One region of the Streptomyces sp. 5-10 genome, then DNA from elsewhere that is predicted to be linked to it. Evidence: riboswitches for the same ligand, from Rfam matches in the RefSeq annotation. Region 1 holds a riboswitch; each other region holds the start of a gene.
What was found. Region 1 has a riboswitch for S-adenosylmethionine ahead of IEJ02_RS27425 (aminotransferase class V-fold PLP-dependent enzyme). Riboswitches for the same ligand answer to the same signal wherever they lie in the genome.

Region 1 (7,301 bases):
GGGTGTTGAGGAGGTTCCGGGCCTTGGACAGCTTGCCCTGGATCTCGTCCTTCTTCTTGCCGAGCGCCTTACGGGTGTCGGCGAGGTCCTGCAGCTTGGTGGACGCCTCCTCGCGCTGCTGCTTGAGGGTGCGCTGCTTGTCGGCGATCTTCCGCAGGGACTCGGCCTGCTTGCCGCTCAGCTGGCTGAGGGTGGACGCCTTCTCGAGGTAGGTGTCCGGGTCGGAGGAGAGGAGCAGCTGCACCGAGGGGTCGATCCCACCGGAGCGGTACTGGGCGGTGGCCATCGAACCCAGGCCGTTGCGCAGCTTGTTCAGGTCCTCCTGGCCGCGCGCCACCTTGTCCTGGAGATCGCCGACCTGCTTCTCCAGCTTCTGCTGCTTCTCCTTGACGCCGTTGTACTTCTCGGTCGCCTGCTCCGCCTCTTCGTAGAGCTTGTCGACCTGCTCCTTGACGTCCTTCTTGTCCTGCTTCGGAGCGGCCTGGGCGGCCTGGGACGTAAGGGCGACGGCGGCGGCCGCGGTCGCGGTGAGGACGGTTACCCGAGTGCGGCTCGGCTGCTTGGGTCGACGGTGGGACGCCACGAAGGCGAGCTCCTTCTTCCTCCAGCCGCCTACCGGGAGTTGGGGGGTTGTGAGGCCCCGGCTCCGCGTCAGGGCGCGGACTCGGCGGTACCTCCGCTGTCACCCCGGATGGGTGATCAACCGCGCGAAGGTTCGAGCTGACCATAGTGACCCCGCCGTGATCCGTTCAAATCCCGACGGCAAAAAAGTCGGTCCGGGAGGGCATCTTTTACAAATATCGTACGGGCAGTGATGGTCGATGACGCTCCGCTGACGTCACAAGTGACCCGGGTCAGACTTGTGACGTCATTCGAAGTGATTCGGGCACTTCGGCCGCGGAAGGGAGAAACGGGCCAACGGGGGCGCGGGAGCGGGCGATTCGGGCCGCGACGGCTCAGGTGCGGGCAAGTCGCTTCAGCAGCAACGCCGATGCCACGGGGCGCGCTCCGGCGCGTGCCACCCCGTCGGCCACCTCGCGGTCGGTGGACACCACGACCACCGGACGGCCCGGCGGCTCGGCCCGCACCAGCTGCCGGATCAACTCGTCGGCCGTCACACCCGGCTTGCTGAACAGCACCCGCACCCCGCGCGGCGGCGCGAGCAGCACCGGAGCGGCCAGCTCCGCCCCGTCGAAGACACAGGTCATCTCCGCGCCCGTCTGGGCCGCGAGCACCGCGAGACCGCCCAGCAGCCGCAGGCGCTGCTTCTCCAACGGCATCGTGGGATAGCCGGTCTTGGTGACGTTGTAGCCGTCCACCACCAGATGCGCCTGCGGCAACGCCAGCAGCTGGTCCAGCAGCGCCGGGTCCATCTCCGACAGCGCCCTGGTCGCTATGTCCTTCGGCGTCATCTTCCCCGGCTCCACGGCGTCCACCGTGTCCGCCGGGCGCATCGACGCGGGCGGCAGAGCCAGTTCGCGCCGCAGCCCCTGCGCCGCGTCCAGCACCGTGTCCAGCAGCAGCCGCAGCCGCATGTCCTCCACGCTGCGCCCCTCGCGCACCGCCCGCCGACTGGCCTCCAGCGCCGACTCCGCCTCCGCGAGCCGGGCCCGCAGCCGCCGCGCCTCGCTGTCCGCGGTGGCCTGCCGGGCCGCCGCCTCCGACCGTACGGACTCCAGCTCGGCCTCGACCTTGCGCAGTGCGGCCGCGCCCCGCTTCACATCGCTCTGCGCGCTGCGCAGCTTGCGCTGGAGCACGTCGTTCTCCTTGCGGGCCGACTCCAGCTCGGCGCGCGTCCGTTCCGTCTCGTGCCGGGTGGCCGCCTTGGCCTCGGCGAGCTCGTCGCGCAGCCGCTGGAGCTCGCGCGCCGCCTCCTCACCGGCCCGCTCGGCGGAGGCCCGCTGGGCCTCCTCGCCCGCCGCCTCGACCAGCTTGACCCAGCCCACCGGGCGCAGCACGTACGCCACCGCCGCGACATCCACCGGATCGGCCGCGGCGGGCGGTGACCCGCCCTCGATCGCCTCGGCCAGCTCCCGCTGGGTCTCCCGCAGCCGTCCCGCGATCCGCTGCCGGAAGACGGGGTCGCTCTCCACCGCGGCGGCCATCGCGTTGCCCGCGAACTTGGCGCGGCGGGTCGGGGTGAAACGGGCGTACTGCCGCAGCTGAGTGGGCAGCTCGGTGACCGTCAGACCGCCGAAGGCATCCGCGACCAGCGCCACCACGCGCCGTCGCACCCCTTCCGGCAGGGGGCGGTCCAGCGCCTCGGGGACGCCCTCGGCGTCACCGGCCGCACCGGGGTCACCGGTCCGCTCCACCACCTGTCACCGCTCCGTTCTCAGGCGCTCTGGCCGGTGCTCGGACGATCCACGAGTTCGACCTGGTCGACCGCGTTGCACCAGCGACAACGCACTGACTCAATGGTCTCACTGAGCACCTCGCGTTCCTCGACTCTGGGTTCCCCCGCCAAGTCGAGATGCACATACTCCACGGCTCTGGTCGAGCGGGTCACATCGAACCGGGTGAGATTGCCGCACAGTGTGCAACGCCAGCGGGTCTGGGCGGTCGGCAGGGGCACGGCCATGGTTGCGGGTCCTCGCTTCTCGGCTCGTCGGCGGCGTCCTGTAACCCTACGGCCTGAGCCCTGACCCGTGCCGGGCCCGTCCAGCCCCCACGACCCGGCGGAGCGCGGCGAGGCGCTCTGTGGAGGTTGCGCCCGGTACGGAATGATCTGCCCATGATCGAGACGTCGTCGGGGCGCCACCGCCCCTGGATGGCGGGGCCCGGCCGCCCCTGGATGACGTACGGCCTGATCGTCAGCTGCTGCCTGATCTTCGTCCTCGGACCGGCCTCGGGGCTCAACCCCGGCTATGGCTCGGGCGGGCGGCTGGTGGAGGCCCAGTCCGCGTACTTCGAGCGCTGGGGGGTGGTGCCCAGCGCCCTGTGGAGCGGCGACCCCGATCAGCCGCTCGCCCCGCTGACCGCGCTGTTCGTGCACGGCAACTGGCTGCATCTGCTCGGCAACATGCTGTTCCTCTACGTCTTCGGGGCGATGACCGAGGAGCGGATGGGCCGTTTCCAGTTCGCCGTCTTCTACCTCGCCACGGGCTATCTGGCGCTGCTCGGTTACGCCGCCGCGCACGCCGACTCGGCCCAGTCCCTGGTGGGCGCCTCCGGGGCCATCTCCGGGGTGCTCGGCGCCTTTCTGTGGCTGTTTCCCCGGGCCCGGGTGACCAGCCTCTTCCCGTTCCTGTTCTTCCTCCCGCTGCGCTTTCCGGCCTGGGCGGTGCTGATCTTCTGGGTGGCCCTCCAGTGGCTGGCCGCCCGGGAGGCCGACGACCGCCCCGGCGTCGCCTATCTCGCCCATCTCGTGGGCTTCACGCTCGGCTTTCTCTATGCGTGGGCCCGGTTCGGGTGGAGGGCTAGAGTGGGCGGCGCAGCCAGGCCCAGTGAGGGAGAAAGCCAGCCGTGATCACTTCGATCGTGCTCATCAAGACCAACGTGGACCAGATCCCGGAGACCGCCGAGAAGATCGCCGCGCTGGAGGGTGTGAGCGAGGTCTACTCGGTCACCGGCGCGCACGATCTGATCGCGATGGTGCGGGTGGCCCGGCACGACGACCTGGCGGACATCATCACCGGCCAGATCAGCAAGCTGCCGGGGGTGGCCTCGACCGAGACCCACATCGCCTTCCGGACGTACTCGCAGCACGACCTGGAGGCGGCGTTCGCGATCGGCCTGGACGGCTAGGGCCGAAAGCGGGGCTCCACCCCAACCCCCCGACCAGACGACCCGGACACACACCCGGCCACCCGCCGGGCCGGCGCGCCGACCGCGATCAGCTCGCCGGTGCAGGTGTTCACGGCGGCGGCGGCCGGCTCGTCGACCTTCCGGGGTCCAGGGGCGGGGCCCCTGGTTGTGGGGAGGGGCGGGGAGGGGAAAGAGCCCCCGCAGGGCCCGGCGCCCCGAACTGCTGGGCCAGGCGCCTCAGCCGCGGGCCGGGACGCAGCGGCCGTCTTCGGTGCGGTAGCTCCAGCGGGCGCCGTCGCGTACCAGCTCCTTCACGGCGCCCACGAACCGCTCCACATGCTCGTCCGGGGTGCCCGCCCCGAAGCTGACCCGGATCGCGTTCAGCGACCGCTCCCCCGGCGCGGCCTCGGGCGCGCCGCACTCGCCCGGCTCGTCGGGCTCGCTGTCCAGCAGGGTGCGGACCAGCGGATGGGCGCAGAACAGCCCGTCGCGTACGCCGATGCCGTACTCCGCGGAGAGCGCGGCCGCGAAGTGGGAGCTGTTCCAGCCCTCCACCACGAACGACAGCACGCCGACCCGGGGCGCGTCGTCGCCGAAGAGCGAGAGCACCCGCACCTCGGGCACCTCGGCCAGCCCCGCCCGCACCTTCTCGATCAGCTGCCGCTCACGGGCGACCAGACCCTCGAAACCGGCCTCGGTCAGCGCCTTGCACGCCGACGCGATCGCGTAGACACCGATGACGTTCGGCGAGCCCGCCTCGTGCCGGGCGGCGGTGGTGTGCCACTCGACGTCGACGCCGCCGTCGTCCCTGCGCGTGACCTTACGGCTGGCGCCGCCGCCCGCCAGATACGGCCGGGCCTCCCGCAGCCAGTCCGCCCGCCCGGCCAGCACCCCGGCCCCGAAGGGCGCGTACAGCTTGTGCCCGGAGAAGGCCACCCAGTCCACGTCCGCCGCCGCGATGTCCACGGGGTGGTGCGGGGCCAGTTGCGCGGCGTCCAGGACGATACGGGCGCCGTGGGCGTGCGCGGCCGCGGCCAGCTCCCGCACCGGCCACAGCTCGCCGGTCACATTGGACGCGCCGGTCACGCAGACCAGCGCCGGGCCCTCAGCGCGCCCCGCGAGCGCCTTCTCCAGCGTCTCCACCGCCTGCCGCGGGGAGCGCGGGGCGCTGAGGTAGCGGACGGTGACGTCCTCCCGCTGCTCCCACGGCAGCAGCGAGGCGTGGTGCTCGGTCTCGAAGACGAAGACCTCGGTGCCGCGGGGCGCCACGGCGGCCAGGAGGTTGAGCGAATCGGTGGTGGAGCGGGTGAAGACGACCTGGTCGTCCTCGCGGCAGCCGAGGAAGGCGGCGACATCCTTACGGCTGTTCTCGAAGAGGTCGGTGGACAGCTGCGAGAGGTAGCCCGCCCCGCGGTGCACGCTGCCGTAGTACGGCGCGTAGGCGGCGATGTCGTCCCAGACCCGCCGCAGCGCGGGGGCGCTGGCGGCGTAGTCGAGCGCCGCGTAGGTCACCTCGCCGCCGGTGACCAGGGGCACCAGGACATCGCTGCCCAGCACGGGCAGCGGTTCACAGGCGGCGACGGAGGAGGCGGTGGAGGCGGAGGCGGCGGTGGAGGCAGAGACGGAAGCGGTGGCGGCAGGGCGCGCGGACATGGCGAAGTCTCCCGAAGGGGTCGAAGGAATGCGTGACGCGCACGGAAACGGCGGCGTCGAGCCAGCCGTCAGGGCGCGGAGAATCGCTCGACGCACGGCCGCACCGCGCGGAGCACATGGAGGAGAGACGGGGCCGCTCGGCCCTAGCGCATTCGCTGCATCACGGAAGAACTCCCTCGACCACCAGGACCCCTAGTGCGAGGGGTCCGCGCTTGCCGCCGGCCTCGCTGCCTGGCGGCCTGGTCATCACCCGGGGCACCCCGCCACGGACGGAGGGTTGCCGGACAGCGGGCCGGGGCCGTAGTCGCTGTCGCTCGTGACCTGGGCAGGAGTATGCCATGTCAGGCGTCGGCGCCCACGCCCTGTCCGCATCCCGGACAGACCATGGGCGCCGTAAGGGGCCCGCGTAGGGATGTCCGGCGGACCACAGGGCGGGGCCCGCACACCAATGCTTTCCCCTCCCCGCCCCTCCCCGATACCAAGGGCTCCGCCCCTGGACCCCGTGGCGGAGCTCCGCCACGCGGCGGAGCCGCATGGCGATGCCGTGGGAAGAGAGGCAGAGCCCCGGTCCGGGGTCTGGCTAGGCGTGGGTGGCCCGGACCCATCGCTCCAGGACGTCCCGCGCCGCGCCCGAGTCGATCGACTCGGCGGCCCGCGCCACCCCCGCCCCGATCCGGTCCGTCAGGGGCTTGTCCCCCGGCTCCCGCTCGAGCGCCACAAGCGCCGCCGCCGAGTTCAGCAGCACCGCGTCCCGGACCGGGCCCCGCTCGCCCGCCAGCAGCCGCCGGGCCACATCCGCGTTGTACGAGGCGTCCGCGCCCCGCAAGGCCTCCACGGGGGCCCGCTCGACGCCCACGTCCCGGGGGTCGAAGGTCTCCTGGCGCACGGCGCCGCCCCGGACCTCCCACACCTGGGAGGTCGTGGTCACGGTGAGCTCGTCCAGCCCGTCGTCGCCCCGGACGACCAGCGCGGAGGAGCCCCGCTCGGCCAGCACCCCGGCGATGATGGGCGCCATACGGGCATCGGCGACCCCGGTCGCCTGGCAGGTGACCTTCGCCGGATTGGTCAGCGGGCCGAGCAGGTTGAACGGGGTGGCGACGCCCAGTTCGCGCCGGGCCGAGGCGACATGCCGCAGCGACGGGTGGAACTTCACCGCGAAGCAGAAGGTGATCCCCGCCTCCTCGGCGACCTCGACCACCCGCTCGGGGGTGATGTCCAGATTGACGCCGAGCTTCTCCAGCACGTCGGAGGCGCCGCTGGCGGAGGACGCGGCGCGGTTGCCGTGCTTGACCACCCGCGCGCCCGTACCGGCGACGACCAGCGCGGACATGGTGGAGATGTTGACCGTCTTGGCGCGGTCGCCGCCGGTGCCCACGATGTCCACGGTCTCCCCGGGCACCTCGATCACCCGAGCGTGCTCGTACATGGCCCGCACCAGACCGGCCACCTCGGAGACCGTCTCGCCCTTGGCGCGCAGCGCGATCGCGAAACCGGCGATCTGCGCGTCGGTGGCCTCGCCCCGCATGATCCGGTCCATGGCCCAGGCGGTGTCGTCGGCATCGAGGTCCCGGCCGGCGATCAGCGAGCTCAGTACGTCCGGCCAGGTGCGGGCCGTCGCGGTGCTGTCGCCTCCGGCGGGGGTCACAACGTCCATGGTCCGCTCCTGGATCCGTGGGGGTGGGCAGGGAAGGGTCCGCGCACTTCAGCGGCCCGTCGCAAGCCTATCGGCAGCACGGCCGGGGCCCCGGCCGGACCGTGCGGTCCGGGCCGGGGCCCTGGTGGCGTGGCGTCGCTGTATGGAGAAACCGGTCACTGAAGAGGTACCGGGAGGTACCGGGAGATCAGTGGTGGCCGTGGCCGCTGGTGATCTCGTGGTACTCCTCGCGGGTCGGCTTCGGAAT
Region 2 (7,301 bases), on a different contig from region 1:
GCACCGTGCGATGGGCTTCGCCGCCCTGGGCTTTCTCACCCTGGTGCCCCTGCTGATCGTGGTCGCCGCGGCCGATCCGGTGAACCGGCTCGGCTTCGCCCAGTGGCTGGCCGAGGGCCTGGGGCTCACCTCGACCTCGCGGGACGAGGTGCAGCGGCTGTTCGCCCCGCCCAAGCAGGCGCTGGAGTCCACCACCGCCTTCGGTCTGGCCATGCTCGCCATCTTCGGAGCGCGCTTCGGCACGGTGCTCCAGGTGGGCTACGAGAAGGTGTGGGAGCTGCCGGCCGGCCGCTGGCACACCGTCTGGCGCCATCTGGTGTGGCTCGTGGTGCTGATCTGCTATCTGCTGCTCTCCGCCCATCTGGCGCCCGGCGTCTCCCGGGTGCTGGTGGCGGTGGTGGGCACGGTGCTCTTCTTCTGGTGGTCGCAGCGGCTGCTGCTCGGCGGGCGGATCAGCTGGGGCGCCCTGCTGCCCGGCGCGCTGGCCACCAGCGTCGGGCTGCTGGGGCTGCGGGTCTTCTCCCAGCTGGTGTTCTCCCCGCTGATCGCCTCCAGCACGGTCTCCTACGGCCCGGTCGGCACCGTCCTGGTCGTCCAGTCCTGGCTGGTCGGCGTCGGTTACGTGGTCTTCGGCGGTGCGCTCGTCGGGCGGGTGCTGCACGAGGACTATCTGCGGATGGTGGCATGGCGCCGCAAGCGGCGCCGCGACCGGGCCAGGGCGGCCGCGCCGCCGGAGTGACGCCCCGGCCCGCGATCACGCGACCCGGGCCCGCCGACGAAGGCCGCCCCCATGATCGTCAACGGCCCCGGAACGCCGTCGCCCCGGGCCGGGGGCGCCTGGCATGCTGGCGGTGTGAATGGACCCGAGATCCACGTCAGCCTCGCCCCTGAACTGCGCTTCTTCGCCGCTCCCGAGCGGCGCCGCGCCCGGACGGCCGTCGTCACCGACGGCATCTCCACCCTCGGCCATGTGGTCGAGTCGCTCGGGGTGCCGCTCACCGAGGTCGGCAGGCTGCTGGTGAACGGCGAGGAGACCGCCGTCTCGCATGTGCCGGGCGCGGGGGAGACCGTGGAGGTCCACCCGGTCGTCCGCCCGCAGCGGGTGCCGGGCGCGCCGCTGCGCTTCCTGCTCGATGTGCACCTGGGCACGCTCGCGCGGCGGCTGCGGCTGCTGGGCGTGGACGCCGCGTACGAGAGCGAGGACATCGGCGACCCCGAGCTGGCCGCGCGCTCCGCCGCCCAGCGCCGGGTGCTGCTCTCCCGCGACCGGGGGCTGCTGCGCCGCCGCGAGCTGTGGGCCGGGGCGTATGTCTACAGCGACCGGCCCGATGAGCAACTGCGCGACGTCCTCGGCCGGTTCACCCCGGGCCTGGCGCCCTGGACCCGCTGCACCGCCTGCAACGGGCCGCTGGAGGACGCCGACAAGGAGACGGTCCGGGAGCAGCTCCAGCACGGCACCCGGCGCACGTACGACGTCTTCGCGCGCTGCACGGTCTGTGGGCGGGTCTACTGGCGCGGCGCCCACCACGCCCGCCTGGAGGCCATCGTGGCCGGGGCGATGGGCGAGTTCGGCGACGCCCGGGCCGCGCTCTCCTGAGCGCCCGCTGATCGACCTCGGGATACCGGCGCTGGAGGCGGCGGTGCGCCACCACCGGAGCGATGTCCCCTCTCAGGAGACCTCGTCCTGGACGGCCTCCGGAAGCGTGGTGTGGAAGGCCGGGTGGGCGTGCAGCCGCCGCACATAGGCGCGCAGCTGCCCATGGCGGGAGACCCGGTCGGCCGCGTCGGCGTCCAGGAGGGGCCGGTGCTCGGTGTCCAGCTGGACGAGGGCCACCCACAGGTCCACATCGGCGGCGGTCAGCTCCTCGCCCAGGGCGTACGGCGCGGCCGTCAGCCCGCGGTCGAGCCGGCCGAGGGCGGTCAGCAGCCGCTCCAGCGCCGCGTCCCGGCACTCCGCCTCGGGCGCCGTCCCGGCCTGCCGGGCGGCGTGGGTGATGTCCGCGTCGAGCAGGTCCCGGAGGGCGTCGATCTCCGTGGCGAGGGCCGCCGGGCGCAGCCGGGGGCGTCCGGCTCCGCTGCCGTCGCTCAGATGGCCGGCGAGGTCGCGCAGGATGTCGGGCGTGTGATTGCTGACGACACGTCCGGTCCAGCCGTCGCACAGCGCGGGCGCGTCCACCGGTCCGCCGTAGCGGTGCCAGGTGGCCTCGTAGGCCCCGCGCAGTGCGGCGTACGCCTCGGGGGTGTCGTCCGGGAGCCCGACGAGGGTGGTGGCCACGGTGTCCCGCAGCCCGAGCAGATCGAGGGTGATGGAGACGCGCAGGGAGAGCGGACAGTTCGCGGAGAGGTAGAGGCGGTAGCGATGCGGCACCGGATAGAAGCCACCGGCGAGGTCGACGCCGATGCGGCTGCGGAAGCGGTGCGGTGGTGTGGGCGGGGCGATCCGGGGGCCGGCCGAGCAGGGGTCGGGGTCGAGAAGAGAGGCAGGACCTGAACTGAGCGGAAACGTCTCGGACATGGCTCTCCAAGCAGGTGACGAAAAGCCCCGGCCCCGCCGGGTGAGGGCGGCGCCGATGGCGCAACGGAAGAGAAGCCCGCGCGGGGCACTCGCCGGGACGGTGCCGGGACACGCACCCGGCCCCCGGCGCGCGGGGCCGCGCTCGGTGACCGTGTCGGCTCGGGCCGACTCAGACGGCTGGACTGGAGGCGCTGCAGATGCGCAGCAGATCGATGTGGAGCCGCCTGGTCAGGAGGCGGAGACGGCGGAGCGGCGGGGACAACGGCCGGGGACGCCGGCGGGCGCCGTCCCCGTGGCTGTCGGTCCTGGGCATCTCCACCGATCCCATCATCGGGGGCTCGCGAGGCAGCGAGACCGCGCTTGTCCCGTCCACGCCGACGAAACCTGGTCGTCACCCGGGGGCACCCCGTCGCGGGAGAAGGGTTGCCTGTCAACGAGCCGGGGCCGATGACCCACCTGAGCGGGGGTTCCGCACGGTGGGCGCTGACAATCGTGACCGTCCCTGACAGTGTCGTCGCGCTCCGCGAGGGCGTCAACCCATGCCGAAGTGGCCAACACCGGCCGATGGCACGGCGGATGCACGGCGCCCTGGCGCGACCGGCTCGTAAGGCGGCGCGATCGGCTCAGCGGAACGACCGGTCAGCGCCGCCGGTGTCCCGCTCGACGAGGACCATGGCCGCGTCGTCCGCGAGCCGTCCCTCGGTGTGCCGGACCAGGGCGTGGCGCAGCCGGTCCAGGTACTCGGCCGGGGTGGCGCCGTCCAGCGTCTCCATGGTCCGGTGCAGCGGAAAGAACTCGTTGTCGTCGTTGCGGGCCTCGACCACCCCGTCGGTGTGCAGCAACAGCCGGTCACCGGGCAGGAACGGAAAGGTCTCGACGCCGATCGCGGGAGGGCCGAGGAACTCCTCGAGGCCGAGGGGCGGCAGCGGGCGCGCCGGGTCCAGGGAGCGCACCTTGCGCTCGCGCATCACCAGGGGCGGCGGATGGCCGCGGTTGATCAGCTGGACCAGCGACTCGTCCGTCACCTGGGCGAGGAGCACGGTGACGAACTGCTCCTCCAGCTCCTGTGGGTCCTGCAGCTGGGAGCGGTCCAGCAGCTCGTACTCGCGCGCCAGCGCGGCCGCACAGCGGTGCATCACCTCGGCGAGGTCCCGCTCGTAGTGCACCGCCTCCCGGAAGGCGCCCACGACGGCCGCGGCGGACCGCACCGCGGCCAGCCCCTTTCCCCGTACATCGCCGACGATCAGCCGCACTCCGTAGCGGGTGCACATCGCCTCGTAGAGGTCCCCGCCGATCTGCGCACCGCGCTCGGCCGCCAGATAGACGCTGGCCGTGTTCACCACGCCCATCCGGGCGGGCAGCGGCCGCAGCACCACGTTCTGGGACACCTCGGCGATCCGGCGGATATGGGTCAGCTCGCGGTCCCGGCGCACCCGCACCGCGCTGGTCGCCACGCTCGCCACCGCCACCACCAGCAGGGCCAGCAGATTCATGTACACCTGTGGGGTGCCCCAGGCGTCGTTGTGGGTGGCGGTGATCGCGCTGACGACGCCCGCCAGCAACGCCACCCCGACGGTGCCGACCGGCCCCATGGTCACCGCCGCCAGCGCCGGCGCCGGGGAGAGCAGGGGGCCGGTGTAGAGGGTGTGCGCGGGGGAGAGCTCGATGCCGAGCACCGCCGCCAGGACCAGGAACGGCAGACACCGTGTGATCGCGAACAGCGTCTGGCTGCGACCGCTCCCCCCCGAGGCGACGCGCATGAATCGCATAATTCGGTACTTTATCCGATGAAGACCCCCGAACGGGTGCGCCCTCCACAACGCATGACGGAAGCCCCGGGCGTAGCCTGACGCTATGCCCGAGCTTCCGGACGTCGAGGGATTCCGGCGGACGCTGGCCTCCTGCGCCCAGGGCCGCCGCGTCGAGCGGGCGGAGGTGGCCGATCCGGGGGTGCTGCACGGGGTGACCGCACAGCGGCTGAAGCGTGACCTCAAGGGCCGCCGCTTCGCGGCACCGCGCCGCCACGGCAAGTGGCTGATCGCCCCCACCGACGGGCCCACGGTCGTGCTGCACTTCGGCATGACCGGGCGGCTGGTCTGCGGGGCGGAGTCCGAACCGGCCGGCCGGTTCCAGCGCGTCGCCTTCGACCTCGACGACGGCCACCGCCTCGGCTACGAGGACCAGCGCAAACTCCAGGGCATCTGGCTCGCCGCCACCGACGGCGACATCGACCGGATCATCGGCGATCAGGGCCCTGACGCGCTCTCGCTGAGCCGGGCCGATCTGGACCGGCTGCTGGCGGGGCGGCGCGGACGCGTCAAGGCCACACTGACCGACCAGGCCGTGATCGCCGGACTCGGCAATCTGCTCGGCGACGAGATCCTGTGGCACGCCCGGATCCATCCGCGGCGGCAGGCGAACGCGCTGACCGACGACGAGCGCGATCGGCTCCACGGCGCGCTGCGCGAGGTGCTGCGCGCCTCGGTGCGGGCGGGGCGGGTGCCGGACGACCCGGACTGGCTCACCGGGCGGCGCGACGATCCGGACCCGCACTGCCCCCGCTGCGGCAATCCGCTGCGCCACGGCCGGATCGCGGGGCGGACCAGCCTGTGGTGCCCCCACTGCCAGCGGGAGGACGCCTGACGCCCGCCCGCGTCAGATGCGCCCCCGCCGCTCCCGATGTGCCCGGTCAGGACATGTAGGCCGTGTAGGACATCACATCGCCCGCCTTCACCCGGTACTCGGGATCGTCCTCGGTGACCGTCTCCTCGACGTCCAGCACCCGGCCGTCGTCCGGGTCGAGGACGATCAGGTAACGGCCCCCGGGGGTGCCGGTGAACCGGAATCCCTGCCCCTCCCGGCCGAGCCGGTCGGTGACCTTGCCCGCCGGGCGCATCCCCTCGATCCCGGACAGCAGGGTGACGATGTCCGCCCGCTGGCGCGGTCCCGGGGTCCACACCCTGAGGAAGGACTGGATGGCCGAGAGCAGCTCCACCGGATCGCGGTCCGCGCCCGGGGACCAGACGGCGAGATACGCGCGCAGCGCCGAGGCACCGGCCGGAGGGTCCTCGAAGTAGCTCTGGTTGGCGCCGTAGATCCCGGGCGGATAGTGGTCCTCGCTCAGCACCTTGCCGTCGTGGACCGTGCGCGGCGGGGGGCCGTCCTCGATCACCGGGCGGCCCGGATGGCGCGGATCGGTGGCCACCTCCAGCGTGGAACCGCTGCCGTCCGCGTTCCAGCGGGTCAGCGACTCCCGGGGCAGCGTCACCGCGTCCTCGCCCGACTTCATGCCCAGCGCCCAGCTCTGGAAATGGCTGCCCCGCTCGCTCTTCCCCGGGGACTCCTCGGCCGCCGCCCGCGTCCGCCGGACGATCTCGGCGAGCGGTACGTCCGCCCGGGAGGCATGCGCCACCAGCGGCAGTGGCCTGGGCGCGGCCACGGCGGGGGAGGAGCCGGTGCCCGAGACGGTCAGCGCCAGGGCGACGACCGTCGCGGCCGCCGCGGCCCCCAGGCCCCAGACCGCGCGCCGCCGGACGGTACGGCGCCGCCGGTCCCGGGACGGCAGCCGCCGCAGCAGCAGCTCGGCCCGCCCGTCCAGCGGCCGGTCCCGCCAGGGGCCGCTGTCGGCGGACACGGGGTTGGCCTCGCGGAGCAGATCCAGTTCGTCGGTCATGCGTGTCCATCCTTGTCGGCCCTGTCAGCCCTCTGGGCCCTGTCGCCCTTGCCGCTCGTGCACCCCAGCGAGACCCGTTCGTCCCGGCGCAGGGTCTCTATCTGCTCCCGCAGCCGCCGCCGCGCCCGGTGCAGCCGCATCGCCGCGGCGGACCGGCCGCACCCCAGCACGGTGCTGAGCTCCTCGACGGTCAGCTCCTCCCACGCCGTCAGCCGCAGCACCTCCTGGTCGGCCTCGGCGAGTCGGGACAGCGCCTCCAGCACCCAGGAGCCCGGCCGCTCCGCGTCCGGGCTGGCCACGGTGCGCCCGCCGCGCGTCACCTCGTGGTGGCCCAGCTTGACCAGCAGCCGGCGGTAACGGCCCTTGCCGCGCACCGTGTTGGCCAGACAGTGCCGGGCCACTCCGTACAGCCACGGCAGTGGTGACTCGGGCAGTTCGGCCCGGCGCCGCCAGGCCACCGCGAAGACCTCGGCGACCACTTCCTCGACGTCCCATGCCTGATCGTCCAGGCGCCGTGCCACAAAACGGCTGACCGCCCAGTAATGCTCACGGTAGGCGGCGTCGAAGGCGTCGTCGGTGCTCATGATCCGAAGGTGTCCGGCACACCACGGATCATCACACCTCTCGGCGGGCAATTCTGACCGGCCGTCGGAGTGACGATCCACGGGGTGTCGGACACCTAGCGGTCATGAGGAACAACACCGTTGTCGCGGCGGCGCCGGCCGCCCCGCCGTCGCGCCGCCCCGGGCCGGGGGCCACGGCCGTGAAATGGCTGACCACCACCGATCACAAGACGATCGGCACGCTCTACCTGGTCACCTCGTTCGCCTTCTTCTGCATCGGCGGGGTGATGGCGCTGCTGATGCGCGCCGAGCTGGCCCGGCCGGGTATCCAGATCATGTCGAACGAGCAGTTCAACCAGGCGTTCACCATGCATGGCACGATCATGCTGCTGATGTTCGCCACCCCGCTGTTCGCGGGGTTCGCCAACTGGATCATGCCGCTGCAGATCGGTGCGCCCGATGTGGCGTTCCCGCGGCTGAACATGCTGGCGTACTGGCTGTACCTCTTCGGTTCGCTGATCGCGGTGGGCGGGTTCCTGACCCCGCAGGG
Region 3 (7,301 bases), on a different contig from region 1:
GGTCTCTACGTCCTTGGCCTGCTCGAGGAGCTGGGCGGAGACGGCCTCGACGGCCTTCTCGATACCGCGCTTGAGCGCCATCGGGTTGGCGCCCGCGGCGACGTTGCGGAGACCCTCCTTGACCAGCGCCTGGGCGAGGACGGTCGCGGTCGTCGTGCCGTCACCGGCGACGTCGTCCGTCTTCTTCGCGACCTCCTTGACCAGCTCGGCGCCGATCTTCTCGTACGCGTCCTCGAGCTCGATCTCCTTGGCGATGGACACACCATCGTTGGTGATCGTGGGGGCGCCCCACTTCTTCTCGAGGACGACGTTACGGCCCTTGGGGCCGAGGGTGACCTTGACGGCGTCGGCGAGCTGGTTCATCCCGCGCTCGAGGCCGCGCCGCGCCTCCTCGTCGAACGCGATGATCTTGGCCATGTGAAGTGGTCCTCCCAGAGACGGGGTGGATTGCTCCGGACCGCGCTGGCGCCCGCGACGGACGGCCTGCCTGCCCCGCGGTTCCTTGCCCCGCATGGCCTGGCGGGCCTCACCGACCCGGTCCTTCTGTCACTCTCAACGTCAGAGTGCTAACGCCAATGATTAGCACTCGGACCTATAGAGTGCAAGCGCCCGAAGGGCGTACAGGCCCGTAGGGCGTCCTTGAGGGGCAGGCGGCGGCCGGGCGACGGGTGGGCGCGAGCGGCATTGCACGCGTGCGCCTCTTGTCCAACCCCTTGATGATCAGCTCGGACATGCCGAAGGGTCCGTACCCCGTCAGGGACACGGACCCTTCTGACTGTTCGTTTCAGCTGCGTCGCGTCGGCGCGTCAGCCTACGGCCACGCGGACCATGTCGGCCTGCGGGCCCTTCTGGCCCTGCGAGATCTCGAACTCGACCCGCTGGCCTTCCTCGAGGGTGCGGTACCCGTCCATCTGGATCGCGCTGTAGTGGACGAACACGTCCGCACCACCGTCGACCGCGATGAAGCCGTACCCCTTCTCCGCGTTGAACCACTTGACGGTGCCCTGAGCCATTCCTAACTCCCCTATTGCTGGCCCTTGCGCAGGACCGCACTCCGCGGACCCGGGTCAGACCTCACCCCCCGGATGTGGGGGGTGTGCGCCGGAACGCGTCGACCGCCGCTGAATGTATCCGTCCCAACGCCCTCTGCAACAGGTCAATCGGACGAGAATTCTGGGCACGGCCGAACGGTTAAAAGTGAGGAATTATGTGAAGTTCGGGCAAGCCGGGCCGGACATAAGGAACCAACCCGACAATTCGCGCTCACACTTTACGCACAACTTGACGAGTTCTCATATGTGGCTCCGACCCCGGAGCCGCCGGGGAATCCGGGCAACTGTATCGCGATTCCACACACGGAATCGCCCCGTCCGGTTGTCCCCGGACGGGGCGATGCCAAAGGTGAGGAGGGGGACGCGGGGTCAGCAGCCGCCCGCGACCGCCGGGATGATCGAGATCCCGGCGCCGTCCGGGGTCGCCGTGGCCAGGCCGTCGGCGAAGCGGACGTCGTCGTCGTTGACGTAGACGTTCACGAAGCGGCGGAGCTTGCCGGTGTCGTCCAGGACGCGGGCCGAGATGCCCGCGTGGTTCTTCTCCAGGTCCGCCAGGACCTCGGCGAGGGTCGCGCCCTCGGCGGAGACCTCGGCCTGACCGCCGGTGTAGGTGCGCAGGATGGTCGGGATTCGGACGTTGACGCTCATGCGAGGCCAGCCTCTCGGAACGAGTCAAGGGTGGGGCGGATGATGGCGGAGGGACCCGTCGTGGGGGCCACCGCGTCGAGGGTCTTGAGGCCGTCGCCGGTGTTGAGCACGACGGTCGTCAGGGACGGGTCGAGCAGACCGTCCTCGATCAGCTTCTTGGTCACGCCGACGGTCACGCCGCCCGCGGTCTCCGCGAAGATCCCCTCGGTGCGGGCCAGCAGCTTGATGGCGTCGACGATCTGCTCGTCGTTCACGTCCTCCACCGCGCCGCCCGTACGGCGGGCGATGTCCAGGACGTAGGGGCCGTCCGCGGGGTTGCCGATGGCCAGCGACTTGGCGATGGTCCGCGGCTTCTGCGGCCGGACGACGTCATGGCCGGCCTTGTAGGCGGTGGAGACCGGGGAGCAGCCCTCGGCCTGGGCGCCGAAGATCTTGTAGGGCCTGTCCTCGACCAGACCGATCGCGATCAGCTCCTTCAGCCCCTTGTCGATCTTGGTGAGCTGGGAGCCGGAGGCGATCGGGATGACGATCTGGTCCGGCAGCCGCCAGCCGAGCTGCTCGCAGATCTCGTACGCCAGGGTCTTGGAGCCCTCGCCGTAGTACGGCCGCAGATTGACGTTGACGAAGCCCCAGCCCTCGCCCGCCGGGTCGCCGATCAGCTCGCTGCAGAAGCGGTTGACGTCGTCGTAGGTGCCCTCGATGCCGACCAGCTCGCCGCCGTAGACCGCGGCCATGACGACCTTGCCCGCCTCCAGGTCGTGCGGGATGAAGACGCAGGAGCGGAAGCCCGCGCGGGCGGCCGCGGCGCCCACCGCGCCGGCGAGGTTGCCGGTGGAGGAGCAGGAGAGGGTGGTGAAGCCGAAGGTGCGGGCGGCCTGGACGGCGATGGCGACGACCCGGTCCTTGAAGGAGTGGGTCGGGTTCCCGGAGTCGTCCTTGATGTGCAGCTCACCGGTGACGCCGAGCTCACGGGCGAGGTTGTCGGCCTTGACCAGCTTGGTGAAGCCGGGGTTCAGGCTCGGCAGATCCGCCACGTCCGCCGGGACGGGCAGCAGCGGGGCGTAGCGCCAGATGCTGTTCGGACCGGCCTCGATGCGCCGGCGCAGCCCCTCCGGATCGCCGGCCGGGAGCTCGTACGCGACCTCGAGGGGCCCGAAACAGGCCTCGCACGCGAAGATCGGGCCCAGTTCGAACCGCTCACCGCACTCCCGGCAGGACAATGCGACGGCGGGGCCGAAGGCGCCGGAGGGGGAGGGGGAGGAAGTGGTTGAGCTTTCTACTGACTGCACAGCCATGGATGGCGAGGCCCTTTCTCCTCATCTTCCTCGCGACGCACTTCGCCACGAGACGGAATTGGCACCTTCCCGAGCTGGGAGCCTCGCTGCGGAATGCGAGATCAGCTGGAGGGTTGCCGGGGCTTCAACGGGCCGTTCCCTCTGCCCCTCTGGATGAGCGGTATGGCACCGGGCGGACCCGGGGCGTTTGTCGGCACCAGCGTCGTCGGGTACGTCGGTACGTCGGTAAACACCGAGGTCGACCCCGACATACGACGGCCATGTGCGTTGTTCAAGACTGTAACCGAAGGCCCGGATGGTTGAGCTAGCCGTCCGATGCGCGAGATGGATCACAGCGATCACGCAGGGGAGACACACAGGTGCTGGATGAGGTGGAGCGCTGGCTGAAGCGTCGCTCCTGGTCTGCCGACGACCGTCCGCTGGACCGCCTGCTGGCCGCGAAGCGGGCCGCGGCGACGACGGTGAGCGTGGTCCTGCCCGCCCTGAACGAGGAGGCCACGGTCGGCGAGATCGCCGGAACGATCCGGCGTGAGCTGATGGGCGAGGCGACGCCGCTGGTGGACGAGCTGGTGGTGCTGGACTCCGGCTCCACGGACCGCACCGCCGAGGTCGCCGCGGCGGCGGGCGCCACCGTCGTCCCCCGCGACTCGCTGCTGCCCCGGCTGCCCGCGCTGCCCGGCAAGGGCGAGGTGCTGTGGCGGTCCCTGCTCGCCACGAGCGGCGACATCGTCTGCTTCATCGACGCCGACCTGCGGGAATTCGAGCCGCGCTTCGTCTCGGGAATCGTCGGTCCGCTGCTGACCGACCCCACGCTTGAGCTGGTGAAGGGCATGTACGACCGCCCGCTCGGCGAGGTGGCGGGCCAGGGCGGCCGGGTCACCGAGCTGGTCGCCCGCCCGCTGCTGAATCTGCACTGGCCCCAGCTGGCCGGGTTCGTCCAGCCGCTGGGCGGGGAGTACGCGGCGCGCCGTTCGCTGCTGGAGCGGCTGCCCTTCCCGGTCGGCTACGGCGTCGAGCTGGGGCTGCTGGTCGACGCGCTGCACACGGTGGGGCTCGACGCGCTCGGCCAGGTGGACATCGGGGTGCGCAAACACCGCCACCAGGACGGGCAGGCGCTCGGCCGGATGGCGGCCGCGATCTACCGCACCGCGCAGCTGCGGCTGGCCCGGGGCCACTTGGTGCGGCCACGGCTGACCCAGTTCGACCGGGGCGAGAACGGCTTCGAGCCGCGTACGACGGCGGTGGACACCGAGGAGCGGCCGCCGATGATCGAGATACCGGAGTACACGGCGCGGCGCGCGGCGTGACGCGGGGCTGCGGCGCGGCGTGACGCGGAGCTGCGGCTCGGCGTGACGCGGGCTGCGGCTCGGCGCGCACCGGACCCGGACGCGGAGGGATGGCGTCCTGCACTGACGTGGCCGGAACCGGAATAGCACCTACGGGGCAAGAAACCGTACGTACGTTTGCGCGGGGCCGTGCCTGGCTAGGCTCGCGACATGGCAGTTCCGCGCACCGCCCCGATCCTGGTCGCGTCCAACCGCGGCCCGGTCTCGTACACCCTGGGCGAGGACGGCTCGCTCACCGCCCGGCGCGGCGGTGGCGGGCTGGTCTCCGGGCTCAGCGCGATCGGCCCCGACGCGGGCGCGGTGTGGGTGTGCGCGGCGCTCGGCGAGGGCGACCGCGAGGCGGCCCGGCGCGCCGGGGCGAGCCATCTGAACCCCGGTGACACCGGCGGCCAGCAGGTGCGGATGCTCGACATCGCGCCGGACGTCTTCGCCGCGGCGTACAACGGCGTCGCCAATTCGGTGCTGTGGTTCGTCCACCACCTGCTCTACCAGACCCCGGTCGAGCCGGTCTTCGACGCGGAGTTCGCCGAGCAGTGGGCGGCCTACGAGAGCTATAACGCGGCCTTCGCGGACGCGCTCGCCCAGGAGGCGGTGGACAACGCCGTCGTCCTGGTGCAGGACTACCACCTGGCGCTGGTGCCCGCGATGCTCCGCGAGCGCCGCCCCGATCTGCGGATCGGCCACTTCTCCCACACCCCATGGGCCCCGCCGGACTACTACCGGCTGCTGCCGGACGACGTCGCGGCGGGTGTGCTGCGCGGCATCCTCGGCGGCGACCGCGCCGCGTTCCTCACCGAGCGCTGGGCCACCGCCTTCGCCGACTGCTGCGCGGCGGTGCTGGGCGCGGAGATCGTCCGGGAAGGTGACGGCGAGGGCGGGGGCGGCGTGGCGACGGCCGTGCGCTTCGAGGGCCGGGAGACCCGGCTGGGCGTCCACGGCCTGGGCGCCGACGCGGACTTCCTGCGGGAGCGTTCGCGCCGGCCCGATGTGGACGAACGGCTGAGCGCTCTGCGGGCGCAGATCGGGCCGGGCCGGAAGTCGATCGTCCGGGTGGACCGCACCGAGCTGTCCAAGAACATCGTGCGCGGGCTGCTGGCCTACCGGCGGCTGCTGGAGACCCGCCCCGAGTGGCGCGAGCGCGTGGTGCACGTGGCCTTCGCCTACCCCTCGCGCCAGGACCTCGCGGTCTACCGCGACTACACCGAGCGGGTGCGGCGGATCGCGGAGGAGATCAACGACGAGTACGGCACGGACGGCTGGACCCCGGTCGCCCTCCATGTGAAGGACGACTTCGCCCGGTCGCTCGCGGCCTACCGGCTGGCGGACGTGGCCCTGGTCAACCCCATCCGGGACGGGATGAACCTGGTGGCCAAGGAGGTCCCGGTGGTCTCCGAGCGGGGATGCGCGCTGGTGCTGTCCCGGGAGGCGGGCGCGTACGCCGAGCTGGGCGAGGACGCGCTGGTGGTGAACCCGTACGACGTGGAGGGCACGGCCCGGGCGCTCCACGAGGCGCTGCGCATGAGCGACGGCGAGCGCGCGGACCGCACGAAGCGGCTCGCCGCCGCGGCGACCGCGCTACCGCCACAGGCATGGTTCTTGGCGCAGCTGCGGGCGCTGTGATGGCTTCGGGGTGACGGGTCCTGGGGTGATGGGTCCTGGGGTGATGGGCTTCCGGGGCGGCGGGTTCCCGGGGTGACGAGCGCGGTCCGGGCGCCGAGCCCGGGGCCGGGCCCGGATGCCGGACCCGGGCGCCAGGCACGACCTGGGCGCCGGACGTGATCCGGGCGCCGGGCACGACGTAGGCGCCGGGCGCGACCCGGGCGGCAAGCGCGACCGAGGCGCCGGGCGCGACCCGGGTGGCAAGCGTGACCGAGGCGCCGGGCGCGACCCGGGCCGCTGTCCCGCCCGCCGAGCCCTACGCGGCTTCGCCGCTGACCGCGTTCGCCAGGGCCGACAGCAGGTCCACCACGCCCGCCGGGCCGTCGACCACCAGGTCGGCCCGCTTGGCGAGCTCGGTCACTTCCGTGCTGCCGCTGCACACCAGCAGCCCCGGCACGCCCTCCTCGCGCAGCCGTTCCACCGCCGCGAACGCGGCCAGGTCGCCCAGGTCGTCGCCCGCGTAGAGCACGGCCTCGGCGCCCGTCCGCCGTACGTAGTCGGTGAGCGCGACGCCCTTGTCCATGCCCGGCGGCCGCAGCTCCAGCACCAGTCGGCCGGGCTCGACGATCAGTCCATGGCGCTCGGCGAGCGCGTGCAGCGGCGCGCGCAGCCGCTCGAACGTGGCCTGGGGGTCCTCGGCGCGGCGGGTGTGGACGGCGACGGCACGGCCCTTGTCCTCGATCCACGTGCCGCGCGAGGCGCCGTGCTCCTCCAGGACGGCGGGGAGTTCGGCCTGGACGGCGGCGACGCCGGGGTGGGGTTCGGGCGCCTGGACCTCGCCGCTGCCCGCGTCCCAGCGCTCGGCGCCGTAGAGGCCGAGGACGACGAGCCCGTCCAGCCCCTCGGCCCCGGCGAACCCGCCGTACCGCACGGCGACCTCGGCCGGACGTCCGGTGATCACCGCGACGGAGCGGATCCGCGGGGCCAGCCGGGAGAGCGCGGGGACGGCGCCGGGGTGGGCGCGGGCCTGGTCGGGGTCGGGGACGATCTCGGCGAGGGTGCCGTCGAAGTCGAGTCCGACGATGGCGCGGCCGGGCCGTTCGAGGAGGGCGGCGAGACCCTCACAGCCGGCGGAGGTGGTGGGTACGGGGACGGGGTGACTTCCCATAGCGCTGCCCATGGTGGTGACCCTACCGGGCCCGGCGTCACGGCGGGCTTCCCCCGGGCGGCCCCGGCCGTTCCGCCGCCGATGCGCGTCAGCGGCGTTCGCGGCGCTCGTCCCGGATCCGGCGCAGCCGGTTGACGGTCACCGGGTCGTGCTCCAGGGCCCTGGGGTCGTCCAGCAGCGCGTTCAGCAGCTG

Region 2: another riboswitch for S-adenosylmethionine. It lies ahead of IEJ02_RS23540 (glutathione S-transferase C-terminal domain-containing protein); the one in region 1 lies ahead of IEJ02_RS27425 (aminotransferase class V-fold PLP-dependent enzyme).
Region 3: another riboswitch for S-adenosylmethionine. It lies ahead of thrC (threonine synthase); the one in region 1 lies ahead of IEJ02_RS27425 (aminotransferase class V-fold PLP-dependent enzyme).

The regions. Positions count from the first base shown of each region.
Region 1 is NZ_JACVYG010000028.1:32,804-40,104, reverse strand. It holds gene IEJ02_RS27450 (C40 family peptidase) at 1-583, opposite strand, end outside; gene IEJ02_RS27445 (NYN domain-containing protein) at 957-2,318, opposite strand; gene IEJ02_RS27440 (hypothetical protein) at 2,336-2,581, opposite strand; gene IEJ02_RS27435 (rhomboid family intramembrane serine protease) at 2,735-3,469, shown strand; gene IEJ02_RS27430 (Lrp/AsnC ligand binding domain-containing protein) at 3,466-3,747, shown strand; gene IEJ02_RS27425 (aminotransferase class V-fold PLP-dependent enzyme) at 3,985-5,400, opposite strand; SAM riboswitch class IV at 5,604-5,722, opposite strand; gene trpD (anthranilate phosphoribosyltransferase) at 5,981-7,054, opposite strand; gene qcrB (cytochrome bc1 complex cytochrome b subunit) at 7,242-7,301, opposite strand, start outside.
Region 2 is NZ_JACVYG010000022.1:7,292-14,592, forward strand. It holds gene IEJ02_RS23530 (YhjD/YihY/BrkB family envelope integrity protein) at 1-739, shown strand, start outside; gene IEJ02_RS23535 (Mut7-C RNAse domain-containing protein) at 854-1,597, shown strand; gene IEJ02_RS23540 (glutathione S-transferase C-terminal domain-containing protein) at 1,670-2,515, opposite strand; SAM riboswitch class IV at 2,867-3,013, opposite strand; gene IEJ02_RS23545 (PP2C family protein-serine/threonine phosphatase) at 3,139-4,284, opposite strand; gene IEJ02_RS23550 (Fpg/Nei family DNA glycosylase) at 4,370-5,158, shown strand; gene IEJ02_RS23555 (CU044_5270 family protein) at 5,205-6,188, opposite strand; gene IEJ02_RS23560 (RNA polymerase sigma factor) at 6,185-6,772, opposite strand; gene ctaD (aa3-type cytochrome oxidase subunit I) at 6,877-7,301, shown strand, end outside.
Region 3 is NZ_JACVYG010000083.1:4,501-11,801, forward strand. It holds gene groL (chaperonin GroEL) at 1-417, opposite strand, end outside; gene IEJ02_RS45130 (cold-shock protein) at 807-1,013, opposite strand; gene IEJ02_RS45135 (MoaD/ThiS family protein) at 1,422-1,700, opposite strand; gene thrC (threonine synthase) at 1,697-2,995, opposite strand; SAM riboswitch class I at 3,014-3,155, opposite strand; gene IEJ02_RS45145 (glucosyl-3-phosphoglycerate synthase) at 3,355-4,302, shown strand; gene IEJ02_RS45150 (alpha,alpha-trehalose-phosphate synthase (UDP-forming)) at 4,492-5,961, shown strand; gene otsB (trehalose-phosphatase) at 6,257-7,120, opposite strand; gene IEJ02_RS51255 (DUF3263 domain-containing protein) at 7,197-7,301, opposite strand, start outside.